Linked DNA regions of Bradyrhizobium sp. WD16. The protein of the gene in region 1 interacts with the protein of each later gene in a pairwise test. Links are inferred from orthologs where the notes say so. Each region holds a gene or a part of one and is shown on either strand. Other genes may lie near its edges. The genes, in order: DB459_RS09040, DB459_RS10010 and DB459_RS22155.

What was found.
Region 2: the proteins of DB459_RS09040 (region 1) and DB459_RS10010 interact in binary tests that used the Escherichia coli proteins (3 or more experiments, as listed by UniProt). The link is inferred for Bradyrhizobium sp. WD16 from one-to-one orthologs.
Region 3: the proteins of DB459_RS09040 (region 1) and DB459_RS22155 interact in binary tests that used the Escherichia coli proteins (3 or more experiments, as listed by UniProt). The link is inferred for Bradyrhizobium sp. WD16 from one-to-one orthologs.

The regions. Positions count from the first base shown.
Region 1 is NZ_CP028908.1:1,950,412-1,960,147, reverse strand. The notes cover bases 2,745-5,600. They hold DB459_RS09040 (P-II family nitrogen regulator), read left to right. Parts: upstream 2,745-3,931; coding sequence 3,932-4,270; downstream 4,271-5,600. Other genes in these bases: DB459_RS09035 (ammonium transporter), read left to right, coding at 4,307-5,600; DB459_RS09045 (ammonium transporter), read left to right, coding at 2,745-3,574. Also shown: DB459_RS09060 (ubiquinone biosynthesis hydroxylase), read right to left, coding at 1-594; tesB (acyl-CoA thioesterase II), read left to right, coding at 797-1,657; DB459_RS09050 (P-II family nitrogen regulator), read left to right, coding at 1,852-2,190; more of DB459_RS09045, read left to right, coding at 2,258-2,744; more of DB459_RS09035, read left to right, coding at 5,601-5,746; DB459_RS09030 (DUF3658 domain-containing protein), read left to right, coding at 5,972-6,853; DB459_RS09025 (DUF3658 domain-containing protein), read left to right, coding at 6,850-7,752; DB459_RS09020 (aminotransferase class I/II-fold pyridoxal phosphate-dependent enzyme), read left to right, coding at 7,909-9,114; DB459_RS09015 (DNA translocase FtsK 4TM domain-containing protein), read left to right, coding at 9,120-9,736. UniProt on the Escherichia coli protein: Involved in the regulation of nitrogen metabolism. Regulates the activity of its targets by protein-protein interaction in response to the nitrogen status of the cell.
Region 2 is NZ_CP028908.1:2,150,598-2,160,782, reverse strand. What follows is about bases 265-3,569. They hold DB459_RS10010 ([protein-PII] uridylyltransferase), read left to right. Parts: upstream 265-579; coding sequence 580-3,369; downstream 3,370-3,569. Other genes in these bases: DB459_RS10015 (OsmC family protein), read right to left, coding at 265-375. In the rest of the region: more of DB459_RS10015, read right to left, coding at 1-264; DB459_RS10005 (DUF1304 domain-containing protein), read left to right, coding at 3,578-3,940; DB459_RS10000 (transglycosylase domain-containing protein), read left to right, coding at 4,117-6,336; DB459_RS09995 (M48 family metallopeptidase), read right to left, coding at 6,493-7,332; DB459_RS09990 (polyhydroxyalkanoate depolymerase), read right to left, coding at 7,566-8,894; DB459_RS09985 (ABC transporter permease), read right to left, coding at 9,044-9,862; DB459_RS09980 (ABC transporter ATP-binding protein), read right to left, coding at 9,859-10,185.
Region 3 is NZ_CP028908.1:4,780,522-4,790,400, forward strand. Bases 5,229-8,227 are described here. They hold DB459_RS22155 (nitrogen regulation protein NR(II)), read right to left. Parts: upstream 7,318-8,227; coding sequence 6,139-7,317; downstream 5,229-6,138. Other genes in these bases: ntrC (nitrogen regulation protein NR(I)), read right to left, coding at 5,229-6,129; dusB (tRNA dihydrouridine synthase DusB), read right to left, coding at 7,314-8,227. Outside these bases: GTPase HflX, read right to left, coding at 1-333; RNA chaperone Hfq, read right to left, coding at 345-593; DB459_RS22140 (sigma-54 dependent transcriptional regulator), read right to left, coding at 859-2,226; DB459_RS22145 (PAS domain-containing sensor histidine kinase), read right to left, coding at 2,230-4,500; more of ntrC, read right to left, coding at 4,687-5,228; more of dusB, read right to left, coding at 8,228-8,375; DB459_RS22165 (bifunctional 2-C-methyl-D-erythritol 4-phosphate cytidylyltransferase/2-C-methyl-D-erythritol 2,4-cyclodiphosphate synthase), read left to right, coding at 8,627-9,808; DB459_RS22170 (CinA family protein), read left to right, coding at 9,841-9,879.

The DNA.
Region 1 (9,736 bases):
ATCATAGTCCCAGCCGTGGGTGGCGATTCCGGCCCGCTCGCGCAAGCGCGAACGGGCGCCGTCGGCGGCGACGAGAAGGCTCGCCTCCATGGTGCTGCCGTCGCCCAGCGAGACGGTGATCGCCTCGGGCCTCGCGGCGAAATCGGTCACCGTCGTTGCCTTCAAGGCGACGCCGGCGGCTTCCGCCCGCGCCACCAGGACGTCGATCAGCCTGCGGTTTTCCACCATATGGGCAAAGGGTTCGCCCGGCTCGACATCGCCGCCGAAGGTGAGAAAGACCGGCCGCATGGCGTCTTCGAGACGGCTGTCGGTGACCACCATGTCGACGATCGGCTGTGCGCCGTCGGCGACCTCACCCCAGACCCCCAGGATTTCGAACAGCCGCCGGCAGGCGGCGACGATGGCCGAGGCCCGCGGATCGCGGCTCGGCCGGACCGCCAGCGCCGGGTCCGCCACAGTAATCGGCAGCTCCGAACCCAGGCCCTGGCGCAGTGCCAGGGCGAGGCCGAGACCGGCAAAGGCGCCGCCGGCGATGACAATACCCCGCGGGATTGCCTTGGTTTTTCCCGGAGGAATGGGCTCGCTTGCGGTCATGACGGGACTTTCAATTCTCGCCCTTGCTCCCCAACCGGCGTTAGGCACATGATTTGGGCAACATTGCTTGGGCAAACACCACTTGGGCAACATGGTTCGGCAGCTCACTTGCCGCGTTGCAAAATCGCCGATCGGGTTTTAGCGCATCGCCGTGCGAAGCGGAACGGCCCCTGAACCGGCGCCTGAGAGGTCCGGAGGATCGATGTCGAAGAGCCTGATTGACCTGATCGAAATTCTCGATCTCGAACCGCTCGAGGTAAACCTGTTTCGCGGCCGCAGCCCGCGCACCCGCTGGCAGCGGGTGTTCGGCGGCCAGGTGATCGGGCAGGCGCTGGTCGCCTCCTGCCGCACGGTGGAAGGCCGCATGCCGCATTCGCTGCACTGCTATTTCATCCTGCCGGGCGATCCGCAGATTCCGATCATCTATCAGGTGGAGCAGCTGCGCGACGGCAAGAGCTATGCGACGCGGCGCGTCTCGGCCATCCAGCACGGCCAGGTGATCTTTTCGATGATGGTGTCCTTCCATGCCGAGGAGGAAGGGGCATTCGACCACCAGGACGAGATGCCGAAGGTGCCCCATGCCGACGAGCTGACGCCGGAAGAGCTGATGAAGGCACCGATCATGGACGGCATGCCGGAATTCATCAAACGCTACTATGCATCCGATCGGCCGATCGAACTTCGTCCGGTGGAATATCAGCGCTATTTCGGCGAGAAGATCCCCTCCGGCCGCATCAATATCTGGATCCGAACCGCGGCCAAGCTGCCGGACGACCCGGCGCTGCACCAATGCGCCCTCGCCTACGCCTCCGACTTCTCGCTGCTCGATTCGGTGATGTCGCGCTACGGCCGCACCCTGTTCGACGGCCGCGTCATGGCCGCGAGCCTCGACCACGCCATGTGGTTTCACCGCCCCTTCCGGGCCGACGAATGGCTGCTCTACAGCCAGGACAGCCCCAATGCCCGCAACGGCCGTGGCCTCGCCCGCGGCTCGATCTTCAAACCCGACGGCACTCTGGTCGCCTCGGTGGCCCAGGAAGGCTCCTTGCGCGAGAAGCGCTGAGGTCGCCCGCGCCGCCATAACGCCACGTCAGGCTGCCGTAAAATTCTGCGGACAGCCTTTATCGAAGGCAGCAAACCTGCTTATTTGCCGAAATCTGTGCCGCTAAATGCGGCATGGTGCTGCCTGCGCGCGCGATGGCCCTGAGCCGCGGCGGTCGCGCGGGAGTCAGGGATAAATCAGGAAGGCCGCCGTTCATGAAACTCGTTGTCGCCATCATCAAGCCATTCAAGCTCGACGAGGTCCGTCAGGCGCTGACCGGGATCGGCGTCCACGGCATGACGGTGACCGAGGTCAAGGGTTATGGCCGCCAAAAGGGTCACACCGAGATCTATCGCGGCGCCGAATACGTCGTGAATTTCCTGCCCAAGCTGCGTATCGAGATCGCGGTCGCGACCGAGCTCGCCGACAAGGCTGTCGAGGCCATCACCGCCGGCGCCAGGACGGGCCAGATCGGCGACGGCAAGATCTTCGTCACGCCGCTCGACCACGCCCTGCGCATCCGCACCGGCGAAACCGACGCCGACGCGCTCTGAAGCTCTTTCGAGGGGGCGATCCGGGGCCGCAATCGCCGGCTGCCGGTCAGCTGCTGGGGACCATTCCATGACCAATCCGACCGGCCGCAGCGCCATCACCGCTGCTCTCGCCGCCGTGGCATCAATCGCCATCGCGCTTCCCGCCGCGGCCCAGCCGGTGGCGCCGGCCAACGCCATCAGCCCCGCTGACACCGGCTGGATGATCGTCGCGAGCGCGCTGGTGCTGATGATGACGATCCCTGGCCTCGCGCTGTTCTACGCCGGCATGGTGCGCAAGAAGAACGTGCTGGCGACCATGGCGCAGTCGCTGGCCGCGGTGGCGCTAATCTCCATCTTGTGGGTGATCTACGGCTACAGCCTTGCCTTCGTCGGCGACGGCGCGTGGATCGGCTCGCTCGATCGCAGCCTGCTCGCCGGCCTCGAGATCGACGGCGCCAATCCGCTCGCCAAAACCATTCCCGAAGCACTGTTCGCACTTTACCAGATGACTTTCGCTGTCATCACGGTGGCGCTGGTCGCGGGCGCGGTGGCCGACCGCCTTCGCTTCTCCGCCTATCTCGCTTTTTCGGTGTGCTGGTTCACCCTCGTCTACGTTCCGCTCGCCCATTGGATCTGGGGCGGTGGCTTCCTCGCCGAAGCCGGCGTGCTCGATTTCGCCGGCGGCCTCGTGGTCCATCTGAGCGCCGGCACCGCCGGACTCGTCGCCGCTCTGGTGATGGGACGGCGCCGGGGTTACGGCGCGGAGAACCTCGCGCCCTTCGATCTGACGCTGGCGATCATCGGCACCGGCCTGCTCTGGGTGGGCTGGTTCGGCTTCAACGGCGGCTCCGCCCTGCAGGCCGGCTCGCGGGCGGTGATGGCGATCTTCGCCACCCATCTCGCCGCCTGTGCCGGTGCCCTGACATGGACTGCGATCGAATGGCTGACCCGCCGCAAGCCCTCGGTGCTCGGCATGATCTCCGGCGCGGTGGCTGGCCTCGGCACCATCACTCCCGCATCGGGCTTCGTTGCGCCCTGGCACGGTATCGTCATCGGCGTGATCGCCGGCGGCGTCTGCTTCTGGTCCTGCACCAGCCTGAAGCAGCGCTTCAATTATGACGACTCCCTCGACGTCTTCGGCATCCATGGCATCGGCGGGTTGCTCGGCACCCTGCTGCTCGGCGTCTTCGCCAGTTCCGCCATCGGCGGCAGCGCCGGCCTGATCGAGGGCAATTCGCGCCTGTTGCTGAGCCAGCTCTACGGGGTGGCCGTCACCTTTGCCTGGACGGGCGGCATGACCTTCGTCCTGCTCAAGGCGATCGACGCCCTGGTGCCGCTTCGGGTCTCCGCCGATCAGGAGCTCGAGGGACTCGACATCACCCAGCATGGCGAGGCGCTGCAGTAGGCGCACGCCTCCCTCCGCACTCACAGAGTCGCTTTCGCGGGCAGTTCGCCCGCTCCGGGCGCGGTTGAATGGCCGCACCTGCTTCTTCCCTATGCAAAATTGTGTCGATTGTCTGTTTTGCTCGTCTAACGGGCAATCGTGATGATGTTTTAGGCGCGACCGTTTAGCGCACCTGCCGGCGCATCCGCTGCAATGCAAAAAACTCCACATTCAGAGACCGTTAGGCAGTGCCGCCCGGTTGGCACGGCATTTGATTCTAAGGGCGCGGCTGTGCCCGTGGAGTGTCTTCGCGCGGCGACATCAGCAATCGAGTCCGCCCGGTCAGCCTCGGCCGGGCCCAAGCGGGGAAATGAACCCATGAAAATTGTTATGGCCATTATCAAGCCATTCAAGCTGGAAGAGGTCCGTGACGCCCTGACCGCCATTGGCGTTCACGGTCTGACGGTCACCGAAGTGAAGGGTTATGGCCGCCAGAAGGGCCATACCGAAATCTATCGCGGGGCCGAATACGCCGTCAGCTTCCTGCCCAAGATCAAGCTCGAAGTCGCTGTTGCCTCGGACCAGGTCGACAAGACCATCGAAGCCATCACCGGTGCAGCCAAGACCGGCCAGATCGGCGACGGCAAGATCTTCGTCATCAACCTCGACCATGCGGTTCGCATCCGCACCGGCGAGGCCGACGCCGCCGCGCTGTGATCTCACGCTCTTTCATTTCAATCAGGAGTTAAACATATGACGTTCAAGCGTCCCACAAGAGCGGGACTTGCTGCGCTCGCTGTCGGCCTTCTCGCCGCCACTGCCGCCCATGCCGAACCGACGGTCAACAAGGGCGACAACGCCTGGATGATGACCTCGACCGTGCTGGTGCTGCTGATGACCATCCCGGGTCTCGCCCTGTTCTACGGCGGCCTGGTTCGCTCCAAGAACATGCTCTCGGTGCTGGCCCAGGTGTTCTACACCGTCTGCATCGTCTGCGTGTTGTGGGCGGTCTACGGCTACAGCCTCGCCTTCACCGGTGGCTCGCCCTATCTCGGCGGCCTCTCCAAGGCCTTCATGATCGGCATCACGCCGGACTCGATGGCGGCCACCTTCACCGCCGGCGCGAACATCTCGGAGCTCGTCTATTTCTGCTTCCAGATGACCTTTGCGGCGATCACTCCGGCGCTCATCGTCGGCGCCTTCGCCGAGCGCATGAAGTTCGCCGCCGTGGCGCTGTTCATCCCGCTGTGGGTCACCATCGTCTATTTCCCGATCGCCCACATGGTCTGGTACTGGGCCGGTCCGGACGCCATCACCGACGCAGCCAAGGCTCTCGCCGCGGCGGCGCCCGATGCCAAGGCGGCGGCGCAGGCCAAGCTTGACGAAGTCATGGCCGATGCCGGCCAGGTCTTCCTGTGGGGCGCGCTGGACTTCGCCGGCGGCACCGTGGTGCACATCAACGCCGGCATCGCCGGCCTGGTCGGCGCCCTGCTGATCGGCAAGCGCACCGGCTACGGCAAGGATCTGATGGCCCCGCACTCGCTCACCATGACCATGATCGGCGCTTCGCTGCTCTGGGTCGGCTGGTTCGGCTTCAACGCCGGCTCCAACCTCGAGGCCTCGGGCGGTGCCGCCCTGGCGATGACCAACTCGTTCCTCGCCACCGCGGCTGCGGCGCTCGCCTGGATGTTCGCGGAGTGGATCGTCAAGGGTCACCCCTCGCTCCTCGGCGCGCTGTCCGGCGCGGTTGCGGGTCTCGTCGCGGTCACCCCGGCGGCCGGCTATTCCGGCCCGATGGGCGCCCTGGTGCTCGGCCTCGTCGTCGGCATCGTCTGCCTGTTCTTCTGCACCGTCGTGAAGAACGCGCTCGGCTATGACGACTCCCTCGACGTCTTCGGCGTCCACTGCATCGGCGGCATCGTCGGCGCGCTGGGCACCGGCATCCTGGTGAACCCGGCTCTCGGCGGCACCGGCGTGATGGACTACGTGGCCGGCAAGATCGGCGACTACGACTTCGCCACCCAGATGATCGCCCAGGCCAAGGCCGTCCTCACCACGCTGGTGTGGTCGGGTGTCGTCTCGGCGATCCTCTACAAGGTGGTCGATGTGATCGTCGGCCTGCGAGTCAATGTCGAGAAGGAGCGCGAAGGCCTCGACGTCACCGAGCACACCGAGCGCGCCTACAACATGTAAGCGGATCGCGCGCCGGCCCCGGCCCTTACCGCGGCGGCGCGCCCCAACAACGGTTGGGGCACTAACCCGGCAATGCCCCCTCCGTCGAAGGGCCCCAGCGCAAGCTGGGGCCCTTCACTTTTTCAGGGTCATCTTGATGGTCGGATTTTGTTTCCTTTTTGTTCTCGCTGTTGATAGAGTGCTCTCTGATTGCAGACCGAATGATTTTCAATCGGAGTTGATTTGATGGCCAATGACGGTGCTCTCCATGTGGTCTTTGACCGTCAAGACAAGGGGATGCTGCGCGACGTCTTCGATTATGCCGGCCTCACGAACGCGATCGCCTGCTTCGACGACGACCTGAGCTTTGGTCCGATCGACAGCCCCGATTACGACCGGCGCATCGATTGGCTGGCCCAGAGCTTCGATTTCACTGGCTGGTACGCAGATTCCGACAGATCTTTTCAGAGTCGCCAGGAGCGCTTCGGCCAGCATCCCTGGAGCGGCGACCGCGACGCCGAGACGGCCTTCTGGCTGATGGCGCTGGCCCCCTATGCCCGCGTCGTCCTATGGCTGACGCAGCGCTCGGCGCGGCACCTCTGCGGTGCGATGGAATGGCTACGGCGCGCCGGCGGGCGCCCTTGCGAAATCATCGATTTCACAGAGCTCCACATCAGGCAAAGCCCCTACGCCAAGACGAAACGTCACGTCTTCGATCTTCTGGATCTGGACCGGTACAAGGTTTTCGATCTGCTGGACTGCGCGGTGCCGCTGAGCGACGAACTCCGCACGGCCTGGGGCCAGCGCTGGCAGCGGTTGCGGAGCGAGAATGCACCTTTGCGGATCGTCGGTCCTGACGGCCTGCAATCGGCGCCGATCAGCGAATTCGATCAGTCTTTGCTCGCAGGCTGCAAATATCGCTCCCAGAAAGTTGCAATGCTGGTCCACCGGACCATCGATGATCTCGGAAAACGCGATGTCCGGCCGCCCGACTTCCTTGTGCTGACCGCCCGGCTGCAGGCCATGGTCAAGGATGGTCGTCTGGAGATGCTAGGCAGGAGCTGCTTTGCACCGGGCGCCTGCGAGCTGCAATTGCCGTCAGCCGATGCGGCGGAAATCCGGCCGTGACCGCCGCCACCCTGCACGTGGCCTTCTGCCGCGGAGATTCGCAGACGCTGACCGAGGCCCTGGAAGCGTGTGGCCGGAGCGATGCGGTTGTCTGCCACGACGACGATCTCAGCATCGGCCCCATCGAACCGCCGGACTACCTGCGGCGGATCAACTGGATTGCCGAGGCGCTCGATTTCGAAGGCTGGCCTCCGACGCCCGATGAGCCGTTGCCGAGCCGGGAGGATCGCTTCCACTATCATCCCTGGTACGCCAGACCAGCCGACGAAACCGCGTTCTGGACGGCCGCTCTCGATCCCGCGAACAGGATCGTGCTGTGGCTGACCCGCCGCTCGCCACGCAATGTCGCCGGCGTCATGGAGTGGCTCCGGCGCGCGGGCGAGAGGCCATGCGAGATCGTCGACTTCACCGAGGTGCTGGCGACGCCGCAACCTCGTGACCGCAAGCCTTACCATGCCCTCGGATTGACTGCCCTGATGCCGGAGGAATTCAGGGTGCTGGAACTGCTCGCAGAAGCGAAGCCGCTGGCGGACGAACTGCGCCATTGCTGGACCACCCGTTGGGCGCAGCTGCGAGCAGAGAATGCGCCGTTCCGCATCATCGGCCCGGAAGGACTGCAATCCGCTCCCATCACCACCTTCGACGCCGGCCTCCTCGCCCAATGCAAGCCCGCCTGGCGCAAGGTCGCCAGAGTGGTCGGTGGGTGCCTGCTCGAAGGCGTCGAGGAGGAAGCCGTCCATCCGCCCAACGAGATGGTGCTGGCCGCCCGGCTGCACGCGCTGGTGAAGGCCGGACAGCTCGAGATGCTCGGCGAGGATGTCTTCGCCATGCGATTCTGCGACATCCGCCTGCCGCCGCCTCGGGTGCATGGTCGGTCGAGCTCGCCCGGGCTCGTTTGAGCTGGCCCGGTGTCGAGCATCGGCCGGCTCGTCTCTATCCCTGGCCCTATCGCAGACCGATGGTTAATCGCGTCTTAACCTCGCCGCATCTATGGTGATTTGATCCAAACTGTCCGACCGCGCCCGGTCGGGATCAGAAGTGCTGGCGTTTTCAAGATGATATCACCCGCCCCAGACAGCGAGCGTTCGCCCTTCGCCCGGCTCGCCGACCTGCTGAGCGGGCTCACGCCGCGCCGGCCGCTGATCAATCTGTCGCTGGGCGAACCGCAGCATCCGATGCCGGACTTCGTTGGCGAGGTGCTGGCGCGCCACACCGCCGAATTCTCCCGCTATCCCATCGCCAGGGGCATCGAGCCGTTCCGCCGCGCCGCCGCCGGCTGGATCGGCCGGCGCTTCGACCTGCCGCGACCGCTCGATCCGGACGGCGAAGTGCTGGTGCTGTCGGGCAGCCGCGAGGGCCTATTCTTCGCCGCGATCGCCGCCGCCCGCTTCGCCGGTCCGCGTCCGGGCCGGCCGGCAATCCTGCTGCCCAACCCGTTCTACCCGGCCTATGCCGCCGGCGCCGACGCCGCGGGCTGCGAACGCGTGCTGCTGCCCGCCCCGCCGGAGACCGGCTTCCTGCCCGATCTCGACGCCATCGACGAAGCAACACTGGCGCGTACGGCCGCATTCTACATCGCCTCGCCGGCCAACCCTCAGGGCGCCGTCGCCTCGCCCGACTATTTCCGCCGGCTGAAGATGCTCGCCGATCGCTATGGCTTCGTCGTCCTGAGCGATGAATGCTACTCGGAAATCTACACGCGACAGGCTCCGGGCAGCATGCTCGAACATGCCGGCGCGGATTTCGCCAATGTCGCAGTCTTCCAGTCGCTGTCCAAGCGCTCGAACCTGCCGGGCATGCGTGTCGGCTTCGTCGCCGGCGACCGCCGTTTCCTCACCCAACTGCATGAGTTGCGCAACGTCGCCGCGCCGACGGTGCCGGTACCGCTGCAGCACGTCGCCGTCGCCGCCTATGACGACGAGGCACATGTCGAGGATAACCGTGCACGCTACCGCACCAAGTTCGATCTCGCCGACCAGATCCTCGGCACGCGTTTCGGCTATCGCCGCCCGGCCGGCGGCTTCTGCCTGTGGCTCGACGTCTCCGCCCATGGCGGCGATGAGGCGGTGACGGTGCGGCTGTTTACCGAAGGCGGCGTGCGGGTCGTTCCCGGCAGTTATCTGGCGCGGCGGCAAAGCGACGGCAGCAATCCGGGCGCGGGCTATATCCGCGTCGCTCTGGTGCAGGACAGCGAGACCACCGCGGAGGCGCTTCACCGCATCGTGGACGCGCTCGGCGGCAACGGCGGACGTGAGGTTTGAAGGGCATGGCGGCAATCGAACGTGTCATTCCTTTGGTCAGCCAGCTTCCGGACCCGATCCGGGAGATGCTGGCGCGCCGCCTGCGCGAACTCGCCGGACTCGGCCTCGTCGGCCTCGCCGGCGTCATCGGCGCCGCACTGACAACCTGGTCGGTGCAGGACCCCAGCCTCAGCCATGCCACCGCCGGTCCGATCCGCAATCTGATGGGGTATCCCGGCGCGATCGGCGCCGATCTGCTGATGCAGATTACCGGTCTCGGCGCAACCATGCTGGTGTTGCCGATCGCGGTCTGGGGCTGGCGCATGATCACCCATCGCCCCTTCGACCGCGAACCGCTGAGGCTCGGCAGCTGGATCATCGCTGCCGCCTTGGCGGCGGGTTTCTTCAGCTGCTTCCCGCGCTCGGCGGCCTGGCCGCTGCCGACCGGCCTTGGCGGCGTGGTCGGTGACGCGCTGCTGCGGGCCCCCGCGGTGATTTTCGGACCCCCGGGACTGATCTACCGCCTGACGCTGGGCAGCCTGCTGCTGGCCGCGACCGTCGTGGCTTTTCTGTTTGCCTGCGGGCTCGGCGCCCGCGACGCGGACGCGTTTGCCAGTTTCGACGAGGACGACGATGATGCCGC
Region 2 (10,185 bases), 200 kb from region 1 along the record:
CCGGATCTCGGCGAAGCCGACCGGCGCCTCCTTGTCGACACCGAGCGTCCCGCGGAAATCGAGATCGCCTTCGGCGCTGACCTCGCCGGAGCGCAACGGTAGTTCGATGGCTGTCGCAACCGATTTGAGGGTCACGCCCGCGCAAGCGACCAGGGCTTCCAGCAGCATGTCGCCGGAACACAGCTCCAGCCCGGAGCCGCCGGCGCCGGGATGCAATCCCGCCGCCGCCATCGCCCGCCCGGTCTCGAGGCGGCAGGCGATGCCGTCCTCATCGAGGCTGCCGCTGGCCCGCAACGTGATCCGCGCGCTCTGCGGATCGGCCCGATAGCGCTCCTTGAACGGCGCCTGCAGGGCGCGCAACTCGGCGGCATCCATCCCGGTCTCCTGTTGTTTCGATCGCTGCGGGCAGGCCGGCGGGCCGCCCCAGGAGGGGGTTGTAGCACCGCCGCCGCGGTCGGTGTAGCCGCCGCCCGGCACCGGCGGGGCGAGGATCACCCGGCCGTGAAGGCGCCCGCCCGGGGCCCGGTGCCCGGCCGCGAAACGCGTGACAGCGAGAGCTCCGTCCGATATCCCGATGTCATGGACAGCGCCGTGATCGCCGAACCTGCCCCGCCGCCCGCCTTCGACACGGCGCGGATCGAGGGTGCCATCGCAGACCTCGCCAAGACCCATGCCGGCCGGGAGGATGCGTTCCGCGCTGCCCTCGCCCAGCTCCTGAAGATCGAGACGGCGCAGGCGCGCGAGACAGTGCAGGCGCAGCTTCTCAAGGACCGTCACGGCCGGCGCTGCGCCGAGCAGCTTTGCGATATCCAGGACGCCGTGATCCGTCTCCTCTTCAATGCGGCGACGCGTTACCTCTACCGCTCCGAAACGCCATCGGAGGCCGAACGGATGTCCGTCGTCGCCACCGGCGGCTATGGCCGCGGCTTGATGGCGCCACAATCCGACATCGATCTATTGTTCCTGCTGCCTTACAAGCAGACCGCCTGGGGCGAACAGGTGGCCGAGGCCATCCTCTATTGCCTTTGGGACATGGGGCTGAAGGTCGGTCATGCCACGCGGTCCATCGACGAGAGCATCCGTCAGGCGCGCGCCGACATGACCATTCGCACCGCGCTGCTCGAGACACGCTTCCTGACCGGCGACCGGGCGCTCTACGACGAACTGGTGCTGCGCTTCGACAAGAATATCGTGCAGGGCACCGCGGCGGAATTTGTCGCCGCCAAGCTCGCTGAACGCGAAGAGCGCCATCGCCGCGCCGGCCAGTCCCGCTACCTGGTCGAGCCCAACGTCAAGGACGGCAAGGGCGGCCTACGCGACCTGCATACTCTGTTCTGGATGGCGAAATACGTCTACCAGGTGCGCGACGCAGAGGAACTGGTGAAGCGCGGCGTGTTCGACGCCCATGAATACCGGACCTTCAGGCGCTGCGAAGATTTCCTGTGGTCTGTCCGCTGCAACATTCATTTTTTCACCGGACGTGCGGAGGAGCGGCTGTCCTTCGACATGCAGCGCGAGATCGCGCAGCGCCTCGGCTACACCTCTCATCCGGGGATGCAGGATGTCGAGCGCTTCATGAAGCACTACTTCCTCGTCGCCAAAGAGGTCGGCAACCTCACCGCCATCCTCTGTGCCAAACTGGAGGACCAGCAGGCGAAGCCTGCACCGGTGCTGAGCCGGGTGATCGCGCGGCTGCGGCCCGGCGCCGGGCGGCACCGGCTGCGCGACAATCCGGATTTCATCGTCGACAATAACCGAATCAATCTCGCCTCACCCGACGTCTTCAAGCGCGCCCCGATCAATCTGATCCGCATCTTCCATCTGGCGCAGAAGAACAACCTCGCCTTTCATCCCGACGCCATGCGAACGGCGACGCGTTCGCTACCGCTGATCAACGAGAAGCTGCGGGAGAACCCCGAAGCCAACAAGCTGTTTCTCGAGATCCTGACCTCGAACGATGCCGAGATCGTGCTGCGAAGAATGAACGAGACCGGCGTGCTCGGTCACTTCATCCGCGCCTTCGGCAAGATCGTATCGATGATGCAGTTCAACATGTATCATCACTACACGGTCGACGAGCATCTGATCCGCTGCATCGGCATCCTCCAGGAGATCGAGCGCGGCGGCAATGACGAATTCGTCCTGTCCAGCGCCCTGATACGCAAGATCAGGCCGGAGCATCGCGTCGTGATCTACGTGGCGGTGTTCCTCCACGACATCGCCAAGGGCCGCCCGGAGGACCATTCGGTGGGCGGCGCCAAGGTGGCGCGACGGCTCTGTCCGCGGTTCGGCCTCAGCCCCGCCGACACCGAACTGGTGGCCTGGCTGATCGACGAGCATCTGACGATGTCGACGGTGGCGCAATCGCGCGACCTCTCGGACCGCAAGACCATCGAGAATTTCGCCGCAGTGGTGCAGACGTTGGAGCAGCTCAAGCTGCTCACCATCCTGACCACGGCCGACATCCGCGGCGTCGGACCCGGGGTGTGGAACGGCTGGAAAGCGCAGCTGCTACGCACCCTTTATTATGAAACCGAACCGGTGCTGACCGGCGGCTTTTCCGAGGTCAACCGTGCTCAGCGCATCGCTGCAGCCCAGGCGGAATTCCGCTCACAATTCACCGAATGGCCGGAGGCCGAAGTCTCCGCTTATGTGGCGCGGCATTATCCCGCCTACTGGCTCAAGGTCGATCTGGCGCACAAGATCCGTCACGCCCGCTTCGTGCGGACGAGCGAACAGGCCGGCCACAAGCTCGCGGTCAATGTCGGTTTCGACGAGGCGCGAGGCGTCACCGAGCTCACGATCCTGGCGCCCGACCACCCCTGGCTGTTGTCGGTGATTGCCGGCGCCTGCGCGTCGGCCGGAGCCAATATCGTCGATGCCCAGATCTATACCACCACTGACGGGCTGGCCCTCGACACCATCGCCATTTCCCGCGAATACGATCGCGACGAGGACGAAGCGCGTCGCGCCACGCGGATCGGCGAGATGATCGAGCAGGTGTTGGAAGGCAAGCTGCGGCTACCCGAGGTGGTGGCGAAGCGCGCGGCTGCCAAGCCGAAGCACCGCGCCTTCACCGTCGAGCCGGAAGTGACCCTCAACAATCAGTGGTCGGACCGCTACACGGTGGTCGAGGTTTCGGGCCTCGACCGGCCTGGCCTGCTCTATCAACTCACCACGGCCATTTCGAAGCTCAACCTCAATATCGCCTCGGCCCACGTGGCGACCTTCGGCGAGCGTGCCCGCGACGTGTTTTACGTGACCGACCTGCTCGGCGCCCAGATCACTGCGCCGACCCGCCAGGCCGCGATCAAGCGTGCACTGGTGCATCTGCTCGCCAACGGCGAGGCCGCTCAGCCGGCAGCTTGATTTCAGGGCGGACAAGCAGCCCAATCATCGACTATCATGCTTGGCCCTGTGCCGGGCATTCGCGTCCGACCGTCAGTCGCAGACGCAAGGGACACTAAGCTAGTCCGGCTTAGGTCTCGCAATTGCCTAAGGAGCCTGCCGCAAGGGATAGGCAATTGCGAGACGCCACACTAGTCTGGGCGCCGGATCGAACGGGGGGGACTGATTTATGGTTGTGATCGCCGTAGTTCTCGTCGCGCTGGTCGCGCTGGAGCACGTCTACATCCTTGTGCTGGAGATGTTTCTCTGGACCAAGCCTGCCGGGCTGCGTGCCTTTGGACAGACCAAGGAGCAGGCCGAGGCGGGAAAGGTGCTGGCCGCCAATCAGGGTCTCTACAACGGTTTTCTTGCTGCCGGCCTGATCTGGGGCCTGCTCCATCCAGAGGCGACAACCGGTTTCCAGATCAAGGCGTTCTTCCTGATCTGCATTCTCCTCGCGGGGCTCTATGGCGGCTACTCGGTAAAGCCGAAGATCATCCTGGTGCAGGCGGTTCCGGCGCTGCTGGCGCTCGCGGCGCTGTGGTTTTCCTGAGCGCGCGCAGTTGTGAAGAGCTGCAGCCTGCCGCCGGCGCCGCGCCCGTAAACAGCCATTAACTTCTGCTTAACCCCGCTTTAAACCGCGCGTCGCTAGCATGCGGCGGGCGGGCATGCGCCGGAACAGCCGGGTTTCGGTTCTCCGCGACGGTCATGCTCGGAGAGGCGGGGTTGATGGAATCAGCACGGCGAAAAGGCGGCGTACGCCGCGAGCCAAGGTTCGGCCCGAGCTCCTCGCTCGGCGACCTGCGGCTCGGCGCCGACGATCGCGTGCCGACATCGGAGGACGACAAGCCAAGGCGCCGCCGCGCATCGTCCGACCAGGATGCGCCGCGGGAGCGCAAACCGCGCAAGCGCGGGAATGCTTCACGTTCACGCCCGTCGTGGCCGCGGCTTGGCCGGCTGGTCTACTGGGGCGCAGTGCTCGGCTTGTGGGGCATCATCGCGGTAGTCGGGCTCGTCGTCTATGTCGGCGCTCACCTGCCGCCGATCCAGTCGCTGGAAATCCCGAAGCGCCCACCGACCATCCAGATCACGGGCCTCGACGGCAGCGTGCTCGCCAGCCGCGGCGAGATGGCCGGCACCAATGTGGCGCTGAAGGAGCTGCCGCCATTCCTGCCGAAGGCGTTCATCGCCATCGAGGATCGCCGCTTCTATTCGCATTTCGGTATCGACCCCATGGGCATCGCCCGTGCGGCCGTCACCAACCTGCTTCATCGCGGCGTCTCTCAGGGCGGTTCGACCCTGACCCAGCAGCTCGCCAAGAATCTGTTCCTGACCCAGGAACGCACGATGCAGCGCAAGCTGCAGGAAGCCGAGCTCGCGATCTGGCTGGAGCGCAAATACTCCAAGGCCCAGATCCTCGAACTCTATCTCAATCGCGTCTATTTCGGCTCTGGCGCCTATGGCGTTGAGGCGGCGGCGCAGCGCTATTTCGGCAAGTCGGCGCGCAATGTCACCATCGCCGAGGCGGCCATGCTCGCCGGCCTCGTCAAATCGCCGTCGCGCCTTGCGCCCAACCGCAATCCCGACGGCGCCGAGCGGCGCGCCCAGACCGTACTCTCCGCCATGGCCGATGCCGGCTTCATCACCGAGGCCCAGGCCAAGGCCAATCTCGGCCATCCCGAATATGCGGTGAAACCGGTCGGCGCCGGCACCGTCAACTACGTCGCCGACTGGATCGGCGAGGAACTCGACGATCTGATCGGGCAGATCGACCAGGACGTCACGGTCGAAACCACGATCGATCCCCGACTGCAGTCCATCGCGGAAGCCGCGGTGATCGACGAGCTCGCCGCCAAGAGCGTCAAATTCAACGTCTCCCAGGGCGCGCTGGTGGCGATGACGCCGGACGGTGCGGTGCGGGCACTGATCGGCGGCCGCAATTACAGCGAAAGCCAGTTCAATCGCGCAGTCACCGCCAAGCGCCAGCCCGGCTCGGCGTTCAAGCCTTTCGTCTACCTCACCGCCATGGAGCAGGGTCTGACGCCCGAGACCGTGCGTCAGGACGCGCCGCTCGATCTCAAGGGCTGGAAACCGGAGAATTACACCCACCAGTATTTCGGCTCCGTCACCCTGACCCAGGCACTGGCCATGTCGCTCAATACGGTCTCGGTGCGGCTCGGCCTCGAGGTCGGACCCAAGAACGTCGTGCGCACCGCTCACCGTCTCGGCGTCGCCTCCAAGCTCGACCCCAATCCCTCGATCGCGCTCGGCACGTCTGAGGTGACGCTGCTGGAGCTGGTCGGCGCCTATGCCCCTTTCGCCAACGGCGGCCGCGGCGTTGCTCCCCACGTGATCGCGAAGATCCGCACCACCGAGGGCAACAAGCTGCTCTACGTACGCAACCCCGACCCGCCGAACCAGGTGATTGATCCGCGCAATGTGGCGCAGATGAACGCCATGATGCAGGAGACCCTGCTCAGCGGCACGGCGCGCAAAGCCGAGATCCCCGGCTGGCAGGCCGCCGGCAAGACCGGCACCAGCCAGGATTTCCGCGACGCCTGGTTCATCGGTTACACCGCCAATCTGGTCACCGGCGTCTGGCTCGGCAATGACGACAATTCCCCGACACGCAAGGCGACAGGCGGTGGCTTGCCGGTGGAAGTCTGGACCCGCTTCATGCGCGCGGCGCATCAGAATGTTCCGGTGGCCGCGCTTCCGGCCTCCGATCGCGGGCTGTTCGCCGGCGTCGCCAACGGCGTCAGCCAGGTGTTGGGGGGAAATCAAGGTGCGCCGGCCGAGCCGCGCGCGGCCGTGTCCATGGGGAATGGAGCGACACCGGCGGCCCCAGCGGGCGCGCCACGAGCTCCGGTCACCCGGGCTGCAGTCAGGCCCGAAGCGGATTCCGGCCTCGACGGCTGGCTGGTCGACCGATTGTTCGGTGGGCGTTGACACAACGGGCGAGAGTAACCGGTCCGACATCTTCTGACGCCGGCGCTGTCGTCAACTTTAAAACGCTGACGTCCAGGGGTGGCAAGCAGCAGCAGGCTCGGGGCCCCGATGCAGGCCGGGCTGATCATGGCCTCGGGAGCGAAGGATGCGGGCGGCCTACTTTTTCACCCCGTAGCGGTGCAGGTCGTTACCGTGATTATCGAGCCAGCTCTTGGACCGCTCCATGTGCGGGCAGATCCGCCCGACGACGCGCCAGAAACGGGGAGAATGGTTCATCTCGACGAGATGGGCCACTTCATGAGCCGCGAGATAGTCCAGGACATGACCAGGCCCGAGGATCAGTCGCCAGGAGAAGGACAGCACCCCGGCCGAAGTGCAGGAGCCCCAGCGGCTCGACTGATCGCGGATGCTGAGGCGCTTGATTTTGACGCCGAGCTTCTCGGCATAGTCATGGGCGGCCTTGGCGATATCGCGGCGCGCTTCGCGCTTCAGAAAATCGCGGATACGGCGGTCGACATGGGCGACGTCGCCGGCGGCACAGAGAATCCTCTCGCCCGAGTCCCTCACTTCCGTCCATACCGTGCCGCGCTCGCCAGCACGATGAACAATGCGATGGGGAGCGCCGCGCAGCGGTATGGTCATGCCCGGGGCGAAGGGCACTGCCTTGGCGAGGCCGCCGAGGCGCGCCGCGATCCAGGCCCCGTGACGATGGGCGAAGTCCTTGGCATCAGCGACGGTGCCACGTGGCGGCATCGTGAGGATCGCTTCCCGGTCGACCGGATGAATGCGCAAGGTGTAGCGCCGCGCTCGACGATGGCGGCGCAGGCGAACAGGGTAGATCGCCGAGCCGACATGCACCAAAATGGTCTTCGGCTCGGCTGGGCGGCGATAGAGGAGTGCGCGGAAGGCCATGTCGAGAGGTCCAGGGTCAGGCGATTGACCCTGAGTCTGCCACATCCTTGGCCAAGGGAATTTGGCGGCGGAAAAACAAATCATTTGCCCAAGATATAGAATTGTCGGCCGATTTGGCTCCCAAATGATGGGGCTCGGAACGGCATTTTAGATTCAGACCATGTAAGCAAGCGCCGGCTGATGGAATGATCTCATATTCACCCCATCGCCCGATGAGTTAACGAAAATCATCTTTCCTTATCAATGATTTACATGACGCGAGCGAAACGGTCCTGATCCGGACTAAAAGCAGTCCGAATTACATTTTCGGTACTATCCTACTCAGCGGCGTCTATGCTCGCCGGCCGCTGCTGGGCCGACGACACCATGAAATCCGAAATTCGTGGCAGGATTTCCGAGCGGAAGCGCGAACCATTGAACACGCCATAATGGCCGACGCCCTTCTGGACGTAATGCACGCGCCGATCCATGGGAATTGAACTGCAAAGGCGGTGGGTCGCTTCGGTCTGACCGAGACCGGAGATATCGTCCTTCTCGCCCTCCACGGTCATCAGCGCGATGCGCTCGATCTTCGCCGGCTCGACGAGGCGGCCGTGATGGCGCATCTCGCCCTTAGGCAGCAGATGGCGCACGAACACCTGATCGACGGTCTGCAGGTAGAACTCGGCAGTGAGATCCATGACGGCGAGATATTCGTCATAAAATTCCACATGCTTGTCGACGAGATCGCCGTCGCCCTTCACCAGATTGGCGAACAGGTTCTTGTGGGCATCGACATGACGATCGAGATTCATGCTGATGAAGCCATTCAGCTGCAGGAATCCCGGATAGACGTCGCGCATGACACCGGGGTGCGGCAGCGGCACCTTGGTGATGACGTGGTTGCGGAACCATTCGATACCGCGCTGCTCGGCGAGTTTGTTGACGGCCGTCGGATTGCTGCGGGTGTCGATGGGGCCACCCATGAGCGTCATCGACAGCGGCACCATAGGATCCTGACGCGCCTCCATCACCGAGGCGGCCATAAGGACCGGCACCGATGGCTGACAGACCGCGACGACGTGGACGTTGCCGCCGAGCGCATGGAGCATCTCGATGACGTAATCCACATAGTCATCGAGGTCGAAGCGGCCGGCCGACAGGGGCACCATGCGGGCATCGGCCCAATCGGTGATGTAGACGTCGTGACCGGGCAGGAATCCTTCCACCGTGCCACGCAGAAGAGTGGCGTAATGGCCCGACATCGGGGCGACGATCAGCACCCGCGGCTGTACCAGCCGCAGCGGCCGGTCGAACTGGCGCTCGAAATGCAGCAGGCGGCAGAACGGCTTCTCCCAGACCGTACGGACCTCCACCGGGGTGCGCACGCCGTTCACTTCGGTGTCTTCGATGCGCCATTCCGGCTTGCCGTAACGGCGCGTCGTTCGCTCGAACACCTGACAGGCGGCGGCGACCGACTTGCCGACCTGGGTGTGTGTCCATGGGTTGAGCGGGTGAGAAAACATCAACTTGGTGGCGTCGAACATGGCGCGCGCCGGATTGAGCGAGGCCTGGCCCAGCTCATACATCCAGTACATCGGCGTCGTGAGCGCGGAACTGTCCTCGGCCACAAACTCAGGTGCGCCGCCAAACTCGCCAATCGGCATGATATCCCTCAGCATTTTTTTGCACCGCGGAAGGTGTCGCCTTCGCGGCACCGCGTCAATGCTCAATTTGAAGCCCTCGCCGCAGCGGAGGCGGATATCACCGATATAATGATGGAATCACAGCGGCCACAGGGGCTTAGACGAAGAGTTCACTCACCGGTCTGCACCAGGGCACCGTTGATCCGGGCGCTGCGCAACAGAACAAGGAAAACCACCGTCGCAATCGCCAGAAATGCGACGTTGATGGCCAGCGCCTCGACCATCAGGTCCGCACGGAAGACATGGTCGGACAGGATGGCTCGCATGCCTTCGAACACGTAGGTGGGCGGCAGACTCCAGGCGAGCCACTGCAGCCAGACCGGCAGGATTGCAACCGGGTAATAGACACAGGTGATCGGCAACAGCACGAACATCAGCGTCCAGGCAAGGCCTTCAGCCCCTAATCCGTTGCGCAGCACAAGGCCGGAAGCGATCAGGCCGAAAGCCCAGCTCGTGAAGATCAGGTTGCAGAAGAAGGCCACCAGCGCGAAGCCGAGCCCGTAGAGGTTGAAGCCGAAGAAGGCGAGCGCCAGCAGTGTCATCGGAATAACGCCGATGGCGAGGCGAACGACGCTCATGATCATCAGCGACAGCACCAGCTCGCTGACCTTGAGCGGGCTCATCATCAGATTGCCGAGGTTCCGCGACCACATTTCTTCGAGGAAGGACATGGAGAAGCCAAGCTGCCCCCGAAACAGGATGTCCCACAGGATCACCGCGCCGATGAAGGTGCCGCCGGCGCGGGCGAAGAATCCGGCATTCTGCGAGATGTAGGCCTGAGAGAAGCCCCAGGTGATGAGCTGCAGTGCCGGCCAGTAGATCAGTTCCAGGAGCCGCGGCCACGACGAAGTCAAAAGATACCAGTGGCGCAACATCATGGCACCGATCCGGTGCAGGGCGATGCCGGTGTACGGGGGCACCTGCTTCATGATGCTGCAACCCCTCGCCCGCGCGCGACATCGAGGAAAACGTCCTCCAGCGTGTCGCGGTTGTAGCGCTGCATCATGGCGGCCGGGCTGCCATCGTCCTCGATTCGACCGCGCTTCATGATGATGACGCGATCGCACAGTCGCTCGACCTCCAGCATGTTGTGCGACGCCAGCAGGATGGTCGCCCCGGTTTCGCGGCGATAGGTTTCGAGCCGGCCACGGATCCAGTCTGCCGTGTCCGGATCGAGCGAGGCGGTCGGCTCGTCGAGCAGAAGCAGTTCCGGGCGATTGATCAGGGCCTTGGCCAAGGCCACGCGGGTCTT
Region 3 (9,879 bases), 2.8 Mb from region 1 along the record:
CGGTGACAGCGCGCAGTCCATCACCACGAGATCGGCCTCGTGGGCGCGCACCAGCCCGACGATTTCCTCGACCTTGCCCTTGCCGAGATAGGTCGCCGGCCGGATCTGTCCGATCGGCGCCAGCACCGCTTCCGTGACCGTGAGATCGATGGCGCGGGCAAGGCCGACGGCCTCGTCGAGACGGGCAGCGACGGCGCGCGCCAGCACCGACGCGGAAGCCTCCGCTTCGCCGCGTCGAGCACGCAGATAAGGGCCGATGACAATCACCCGCCCTGTCGGATTACCCCTTGCCGATCCTGGTCGATCGGCCCCGTCGTGACGCCGGGGTTCCAATCAGGTCATTCTCAAGATGCTGCATCCTCGCCGCCCTCGAACAACTGGATCGGGGCGCCGGGCATGATGGTGGAAATAGCGTGCTTGTACACGAGTTGCGAATGGCCGTCGCGACGCAACAACAAGCAGAAGTTGTCGAACCAGGTCACGATTCCCTGAAGTTTTACCCCGTTCACGAGGAAAATCGTCAGCGGTGTCTTGGTCTTGCGGACGTGGTTGAGAAAAGTATCCTGAAGGTTTTGTGCGCGGTCGGCCGCCATTTTCTTGTCTCGCAGCGATTGTTGGTTCTTCGTTGTCCGCCCGCAGCCCTCCCCCTCGGAGCGCTTGGCCGGGTCCGCCGCATCCGAGTCCCTTTCGGGTACGACATGCGATTAGAAAGCACCGCTTCCGGTTAAGCAAGGCTGCTCGTTGCCGCTTGGCCGCAGCAATACAGATTTGCCCACTAAATTGTGCCCAGAAAAGGGGCAATTGGCCGTAAAGCCGAATCGATCCCCCGGCCCCAACCCGGCGCGGTGGTTCTGACGCTCAGCCGACGCCGAGCGCCTTGAGCTTGCGATGCAGCGCCGAGCGCTCCATGCCGACGAATTCCGCGGTGCGCGAGATGTTGCCCGAGAACCGGCTGATCTGGGCGATCAGATAGTCGCGCTCGAACACCTCGCGGGCCTCGCGCAACGGCAGCCCCATGATGTGCTCGCCGTTGTTCGAGGTCGGCATGGCCGGAACCATGGAGCCGACGTCCTGCGGCAGCATGTCGGCGGAAATCGCCGCCTCGGCGTCGCCGCCGGCGAGGATCATCACCCGTTCCACGTTGTTGCGGAGCTGGCGGATGTTGCCGGGCCAGACATGGGACTGCAGCACGGCCATCGCATCCTCGCCGATCTGGCGCTTGGGCAGACCGGTGGCGGTCGAGATCTGATCCATGAAGTAGGTAATCAGCTCCGGAATGTCCTCGCGCCGCTCGGACAGCGGCGGCACCCGGATCGGCACCACCGACAGGCGGTGGTAGAGATCCTCGCGGAAACGGCCTTCGGCGATCTCGGTCTCGAGGTTGCGCGCGGTCGACGAGACGATGCGGACATCGACGCTGACCTTGCTGGTGCCGCCGACCCGCTGGAAGGTCTGGTCGACGAGGACCCGCAGGATCTTGCTCTGGGTCTCGCGCGGCATGTCGGCGACTTCGTCGATGAACAGCGTGCCGCCATGGGCGTCTTCGAGCGCCCCCGACTTGCGCCTGCCCTCCTCGGTATTCTCGATGCCGAACAGCTCGGCCTCCATGCGATCCGGCGTGATCGCGGCGGCGTTGATGACGACGAACGGCCCTTCGGCGCGGGCCGACATCGTATGCATGGTTCGCGCCGCGAGCTCCTTGCCGGCGCCCGCGGGGCCGACGATCATGATGCGGCTGTTGGCCTTGGCGGCGCGCTCGATGCTCTGGCGCAGCTGATTGACGCAGGGCGAATGACCGATCAGCGTCGACGACACCGGCGCGAGCTGCTTGAGTTCGCGGACCTCACGCTTGAGACGTGAATTCTCCAGCGCCCGCGTCGCCACCAGGATCAGCCGGTCCGCCTTGAACGGTTTCTCGATGAAGTCGTAGGCGCCGCGCTTGATGGCGGCCACCGCAGTCTCGATGTTGCCGTGGCCGGAGATCATCACCACCGGCAGTTCGGGGTGGTCGCGCTTGATCTGCTCGAGCAGCTGCAGGCCGTCGAGCTTGCTGCCCTGCAGCCAGATGTCGAGAAACACCAGGCCCGGCCGCCGGTTGGCGATCTCCTGCAGCGCCTGGTCGCTGTCGCGCGCCGTGCGCGTCACGAAGCCCTCGTCCTCGAGGATACCGGCGACGAGATCGCGGATGTCCGCCTCGTCGTCGACAATCAGAATTTCATTGGCCATGGGTCATGCCTGCTTCTGTTCCAAAGCCGATTCGGCTTTTGCTTCGGCGGACGCGGTGCCGGCGGCATGTCCCGAAGCTGCAAACCGCAGTCGCATCCAGGCGCCTCTGGCGCCGGGACGCAGATTCGACGCATCGTTGAGTTCGATGCGCCCGCCGTGGTCCTCCAATACGCGCCCGACGATGGCAAGACCAAGGCCCGTTCCCTTCTCGCGCGTCGTGACATACGGCTCCAGCAGTCGCGAACGACTTTCTTTGGGTAGGCCGATTCCGTTGTCGACAACGTCGATGACGACGTCGTCGCCGTCGCGGCCGGCGATGACGTCGATGCGGCCGCGGCCGAGCACGTCCGGCGGCACCGCGCCGATCGCCTCGGCGGCATTCTTGATGATGTTCTGCAATCCCTGGGAGATCAGCCGGCGGTCGAACCGCGCCGGCATCGGGTCTTCCTTGATCTCCGCCTCGATCTCGATGTCCGGATGGCCGACCCGCATCAGGAACACCACCTGGCGCACCGTATCGGCGACATCCTCCGGCTCCATCACCGGCTTCGGCATGCGGGCGAAGCGCGAGAATTCGTCGACCATGCGGCGGATGTCGTCGACCTGCCGGACGATGGTGTCGGTGCACTGCTCGAAGATCGGCTTGTCCTCGATGATCACCTTGCCGAACTTGCGCCGGATACGCTCGGCCGAGAGCTGGATCGGGGTCAGCGGATTCTTGATCTCGTGGGCGATGCGGCGGGCGACGTCGCCCCAGGCCGAGGTGCGCTGGGCGGTCACGAGTTCAGTGATGTCGTCGAGGGTGATGATGTAGCTGTCGCGCGAGGCGCTGTTGTGCTCGGCGCTGATCCGCACCGACAGGTTCCGCTCGCGGTCGTTGCGGGTAACGGTGATCTCGCCCTGCACCATGCGCTGCGCGCCTTCGCGCGCCGTGGCCATCAGCTCGTTGAGTTCGGGAATGATTTCCGACAGCGGCCGGCCGAGCGTCTCCGATTCGGAATGGCCGATCAGCTTCTCCGCCGAGCGGTTGAGGATGCCGATCTTGTCGGCCGCGTCGATACCGATGATGCCGGCGCTCGCCGAGGACAGCACCGCCTCGATGAAGCGCCGACGGCTGTCGATCACCTCGCTGGCGCCGACCAGTTCGTCGCGCTGGGTGCGCAGCTCCTGGGTCATCTTGTTGAAGGTCTCGCCGAGCCGGGCGAGATCGCCTTCGGACCGGTTGACCGGCACCTGGACGTGCAGGTCGCCGGTCGAGACCAGGCTCGCGGCGCCCATCAGCCGCCGGATCGGTGCAACCAGCCAGTTGGCGAAATTCAGTCCGATCAGCACCGCGGACATCAGCACCGTCAGCGCAATCACCGTGAACATCAGGGCGAAGGCCACCTGGATGCCGAGGCGCTTGGCCTCGAGCGCCGAATAGATCGCGACGCTCTCCTGGGTCTGGCGCAACTGGGCCACCACCCGCGGATCGAGCAGGCGCGCCACATAGAGGAAGGTGTCGGTGAAGGCGCGCAGACGGATCACCGCCGCGACGTAATTGCCCTCGACGAACACCGCGATCTGCGGCTCGTCGTCGCCGACGTTCTGCAGGAATTCCGGGGCCGGCGTGGTGAAGTTCTGGACGATGCCGGTCTGGGCCGTCTCCAGCACGTTGCGGTCCTTGTCGATCAGCATGGCGCCCGGCAGGTTGCGCGCCGCCGCGTCCGAGGTGAGAAGTTCGCGGAACGAGGCCCGGTCCTGATCGAACAGCGGCCGCGCCCGCGCGATGTCGCTGGCCATGCCGATGATGTCGCCGCGGATAAGCTGACCGTGTTCGTGCAGATAGGCGTTGGCGACGATCAGCGAATTCTCGATGACCGCCCGGGTACGGACCGAGAACAGGCGGTCGAGGCCGCGGTCGATGGTGACGTTGGCGACGATCGACACCAGCACGGCCGGCAGCACGGCGATGAACGAGAACAGCGCGACGATCTGGACATGCAGCCGGGCGGCGGCGCGGCCGCGCCGGCGGGCCTGGATCACCTTCCAGATTTCCCGGACGATGATCGCGACCAGCATCAGGATGGTGCCGGTGTTGATGGCCAGGAAGGTGGTGACGACGCGGTCGGTGGCCCGGATCGGGGTCAGTTCGGTGAGGACCACGAAGGTCAGGAAGGCCGACAGCAGGGCGAGGCCGACGGCCAACGGCACCAGCAGCCGGCGCAGCGACCAGCCACGCGGCTCTCCAAACGAGTGATCGAAGGTGGCTGCCGACGTTTCTGCCGTAGTCATTCCAAAAGACGGTCGCCGAGGCGCTGGGGAAAGTTCAGTCGGAGCGTCGGAACAGGCTCAACTGATGCAAAGCTACAACAATGTGTTGCCGAATTGCGACAATTCCACGGCGCGGCGGGCCAGAAAAGGCCCCGCCCGGCTTTTGTCCGATTTATCCCGGGATTTTTTCCCGGGATCCTTCGTCTCTCAGCCGCCGGTGCGGAAGACCTGGATATCGAGGTCCCTGATCTTCTTGCGCAGGGTGTTGCGGTTGAGCCCGAGGAGGTCGGCGGCCCGGATCTGGTTGCCCCGCGTCACCGCCAGGGCGGCGGTGAGCAGCGGCACCTCGATCTCGCGCAGGATGCGGTGATAGAGCCCCGGCGGCGGCATGCCGTTGGGGAAGCCGGCGAAATGGGTCGAGAGATAGGTCTCCACCGCGCCGCCGAGATTGTCCACCGTCTGGGGCGAACTGCTGCCCGAAGTCACCGTCGGCGGTGCCAGTTCGCCTTCGATCACCGAGCCGGTGATGACATCCTGGGGATAGAGCGCCGCCAGCCGGCGCGCGAGATTTTCGAGTTCGCGGACGTTGCCGGGCCATCGGTGCTGCTTGAGCCGCTCCAGCGCCTGGGCATCGAGCTTCTTGGGCGGCAGTCCGTCCTTCTCGGCAAGCGCGAAGAAGTGACGAACGAGGTCCGGCAAGTCCTCGATGCGTTCGCGCAGCGGCGGCAGCCGCAGCGGCACGACGTTGAGGCGGAAGAACAGGTCTTCGCGGAACAGGCCCTGCTGGATCAGGATGCGCAGGTCCTTGTTGCTGGCCGCGACGATGCGCACGTCGGTCTTGATCGGCGTGCGGCCGCCGACCGTGGTGTATTCGCCCTGCTGCAGCACCCGCAACAGTCGGGTCTGCGCCTCCATCGGCATGTCGCCGATCTCGTCGAGGAACAGCGTGCCGCCTTCGGCCTGCTCGAAACGGCCGGTCGCCCTCGTATTGGCGCCGGTGAAGGCGCCGCGCTCGTGGCCGAACAGTTCGGACTCGATGAGGTCGCGCGGAATCGCCGCCATGTTGACCGCGACGAAGGGACCGTTGCGGCGCTTGCCGTAGTCGTGCAGCGCGCGCGCCACCAGTTCCTTGCCGGTGCCGGATTCGCCGGAGATCATCACCGTGAGGTCGGTCTGCATCAGGCGCGCCAGCACCCGGTAGATCTCCTGCATCGCCGGCGAGCGGCCGACCAGCGGGATCGAATCGAATTCGTTCTCGTCGGCGTGGTGGGCCGCCCGCTCCTTGGGCTCGGCGAGCGCACGGCCGACGATGGCGATCAGCTCCTTCAGGTCGAACGGCTTGGGCAGATATTCATAGGCGCCGCGCTCGGAGGCGCGGATCGCCGTCATGAAGGTGTTCTGCGCGCTCATGACGATGACCGGCAGGTTCGGCCGCATCTTCTTGATCCGCGGCAGCAGGTCGAAGGCGTTTTCGTCCGGCATCACCACGTCGGTGATGACGAGATCGCCTTCGCCCTGGCTGACCCAGCGCCACAGCGTCGCGGCATTACCCGTGAGCCGCACCTCATAGCCCGCACGGGACAGGGCCTGATTGAGCACCGTCCGAATGGCGGTGTCGTCGTCTGCGACCAGAATGCTACCTGTAGCCATCTTCGAATCTCATCCTGCACGATGGTTGGACGACGCCGACGGTCCCGATCCGCCATTGCCGTTGTTGTTGTGAGCCTGGATATTGGCTTCGTTGTACATGGGCAGCAGCACGCGGAAGATCGTCCGCCGCGGCACCGACTCGCATTCGATGATCCCGCCGTGATCGCCGACGATCTTGGCGACCAGCGCCAGCCCGAGGCCGCTGCCGGTCGGCTTGGTGGTGACGAAGGGATCGAACAGGTTGGGCATCAGGTCTTCGGGCACGCCGGGACCGTTGTCCTTGACGCAGAATTCCAGCGGCAGCGACACCCGCGATTTCTTGCCGGGCACCGACAGCCGCACGCCGGGCCGGAACGCGGTGGTGAGCTGGATCTCCGCGTCGCTGCCGAGGTCCGCCACGGCTTCAGCTGCGTTCTTGACGAGGTTGAGGAAGACCTGGATGAGCTGGTCCTGGTTGGCGAGCACCGGCGGCAGCGACGGATCGTAGTCCTCGACGAACTTGATCTCGCGGGCGAAGCCGGACTGGGCCAGGCGTTTGACGTGATCGAGAACCGAATGGATGTTCACCGGGCCGCGCGGCACCGGCCGCTCGTCGCCGAACACTTCCATGCGATCGACCAGGGTGACGATGCGGTCCGCCTCGTCGCAGATCAGCCGCGTCAAGGTGCGGTCCTCGGGCGATGCCGCCTGCTCGAGCAGCTGCGCTGCGCCGCGAATTCCCGACAGCGGATTCTTGATCTCGTGGGCCAGCATCGCGGCGAGCGCGATCACCGAGCGCGCTGCGCTGCGGTGGGTCAGCTGGCGGTCCATCTTGTCGGCGATGGTGCGCTCCTGCAGCATCACCACGATATGGCCCGGCCGCTCGGTCACCGGCGCCACATGCAGGTCGACCTGCCGCACGCCGCCCATCCGCGGGGTGCCGAGATCAACCTTGTATTCGTTGACCGCGGCGTTGTTCTGGCGGACCTGGTCGATCAGCGCCAGGAGCGGACTGCCGAACGGCACGAGATCCTTCAGCGACTGGCGCTGCAGCAGCTGGATCGAAGTCTCGAAGAAGGATTCGACAGCCATATTGGCTTCGACGATCTTGCCGTCCGGCCCGACGAGCATCACCGGGTTGGGCAGCGCGTTGAGGATCGCCTCGCTGTCGCTGTTCAGCGCGACGCGGTTTTCTGCAGCCATGGTCATGCGGCGGATCTCCATGCGAAATCATCGAACGCGGCATCGAGAGCGCGGTGCACGAAGCCGCTGTCCTCGGCGGTCAGGATCTTGCCGCGCCAGTGGGCCAGCCGCTCGGCGGGCGCCGCGCAACTGCGCGCCGCGACGTCGAGCGCCCAGCCCAGATGCTTGCGGGCGTGGCGCAGCCCGACTCTGACGCCGTAGTGGGCCAGCACTTCGTCATAGAGGCGTCGCAACAGCGCGAGTTGCGTCACGAGCGGCGGCACCGCCTCGACGTTGCCGGTGTGCAGGCGCCGTGCAATCTGACCGGGCAGCCAGGGCTGGCCCTGGGCGCCGCGGCCGATCATCACCGCATCGGCGCCGGACAGCTCCAGTGCGGCGAGCGCGCGTTCGAACGAGGTGATGTCGCCATTGACGACCAGCGGCAGGCGCGTCGCCTCGCGGACCCGGCGCACTGCCGACCAGTCCGCCTCGCCCTTGTAGAACTGACAGCGGGTGCGGCCGTGCACGGTGATCATGCGGATGCCGGCAGCCTCGGCGCGACGGGCGAGTTCGGGCGCATTGAGACTGCGCTCGTCCCAGCCCAGACGCATTTTCAGGGTCACCGGCACGCGAACGGCGGACACCGTGGCCTCGATCAGTCCGAGGGCGTGATCGAGGTCGCGCATCAGGGCCGAACCGGACTGTCCGCCGGTCACGTGCCGCGCCGGGCATCCCATATTGATGTCGATGATGTCGGCGCCGGCCTCTTCGGCAATCCGGGCGCCTTCGGCCATCCAGCGGGACTCACAGCCGGCGAGCTGGACCACATGGGGACCGACCCCGGTGGCCTCGCTGCGCAGCCGCGAGCGACGCAACCCCTGGGCGAGATCTTCGCTGGCCGTCATTTCGGAGACGACGAGTCCGGCGCCCAATTCCGCGGCGAGCCGGCGCACCGGTGCGTCGGTGATGCCCGACATGGGGGCGAGCAGCACCCTGTTGGGGAGGCTGACTCCGCCGATCGAGAAAGGCGTGCTCGCAAACGATTCGCACGTCGGGCTGGCGGTGGCTGCCAAAACTCTTCTCATTGCCTATAAGCGCCGCGTCATTGCGGCCTCTGTCGCATATCTTTTATGCATCTGCGCGACATGCCTACAGTTTAGACAATTGGCGGCGACTTTCAAGTGCGCTGCAGCAAATTGCGTGGGCTTTACGCACAGTCACGGATTCGTGCGGAATCTCCCGTCGGCCGTGCTATGGGGCTTTGCGTCGAGCGCCCTTGGGCCCGTCCACGGCCCCCTCGCCTGCCCCGCCTTCTTTAAGAATTTCGAGCAATCTCATGAGCCTAGCCCCGAAAGCCGCCGTCATCATCGTTGCCGCCGGACGCGGCCTGCGGGCCGGTGCGGGTGGGCCGAAGCAGTACCGGACGATCGGTGGGCGCACCGTGATTGCCCGGGCCATGGCGCCGTTTTGCAACCATGCGGAAATTGCATTGGTCCAGCCCGTGCTCAATCCCGACGATTCCGGGATTTTCGAGGAGGCGGTGCGAGGACTTCGCCACCTTCCCCCGGTGAGCGGCGGCGCCACCCGCCAGGGCTCCGTGCGCGCCGGGCTCGAAGCGCTTGCGGCCGATCCCCCCGACATTGTTCTGATCCACGACGCGGCGCGCGCCTTCGTCACGCCTGCGGTGATTTCCCGCGCTGTCGCCGCAGCGGCCCGGACCGGCGCCGCGATCCCGGTGGTTGCGGTGACCGATACCATCAAGCACGTCACGACGATTGGCGATGTCGATGCGACGCCCGATCGCGCGCAGCTGCGAATCGCCCAGACGCCGCAGGCGTTCCACTTCGAGACGATCCTCGATGCGCATCGCCGCGCGGCGCGCGAGGGCCGCGACGATTTCACCGATGATGCGGCGATTGCCGAATGGGCGGGATTGACGGTGGCGACCTTTGAAGGCGATCTTGCGAACATGAAGCTCACCACACCGGAAGATTTCGCGCGCGAGGAGGCCCGTCTCGTTGCTGCGCTCAGTGACATCCGCACCGGCACCGGGTTCGACGTTCACGCCTTCGGCGACGGTGATCACCTGATGCTGTGCGGCGTGCGCGTGCCCTATGGCCGCGGCTTTCTCGCCCATTCCGACGGCGACGTCGGGCTGCATGCGCTGGTCGATGCCGTTCTCGGGGCGCTGGCTGACGGCGATATCGGTTCGCATTTCCCGCCGAGCGATCCGAAGTGGAAGGGGGCGGCGTCCGATCAGTTTCTCATCCACGCCATGGAGCGCGTCGCCGCCCGCGGCGGTCGCGTCGCCCATCTCGAGGTGACGCTGATCTGCGAAACTCCGAAGATCGGTCCGCTGCGCGAGACGATGCGCGCCCGCATCGCCGAAATCACCGGACTGCCGCTGTCGCGCGTCGCCGTGAAGGCGACCACCACGGAACGGCTCGGGTTCACCGGTCGTCAGGAAGGCATCGCCGCGACGGCGAGCGCCACCATTCGCCTACCCTGGTCCGAATAGGCGCAGCGAGTCGAGAGCCAGAGGCCATTGTCATGACCACCAGCAGCGACCCCCGCGCCCTCGCCCGCTTG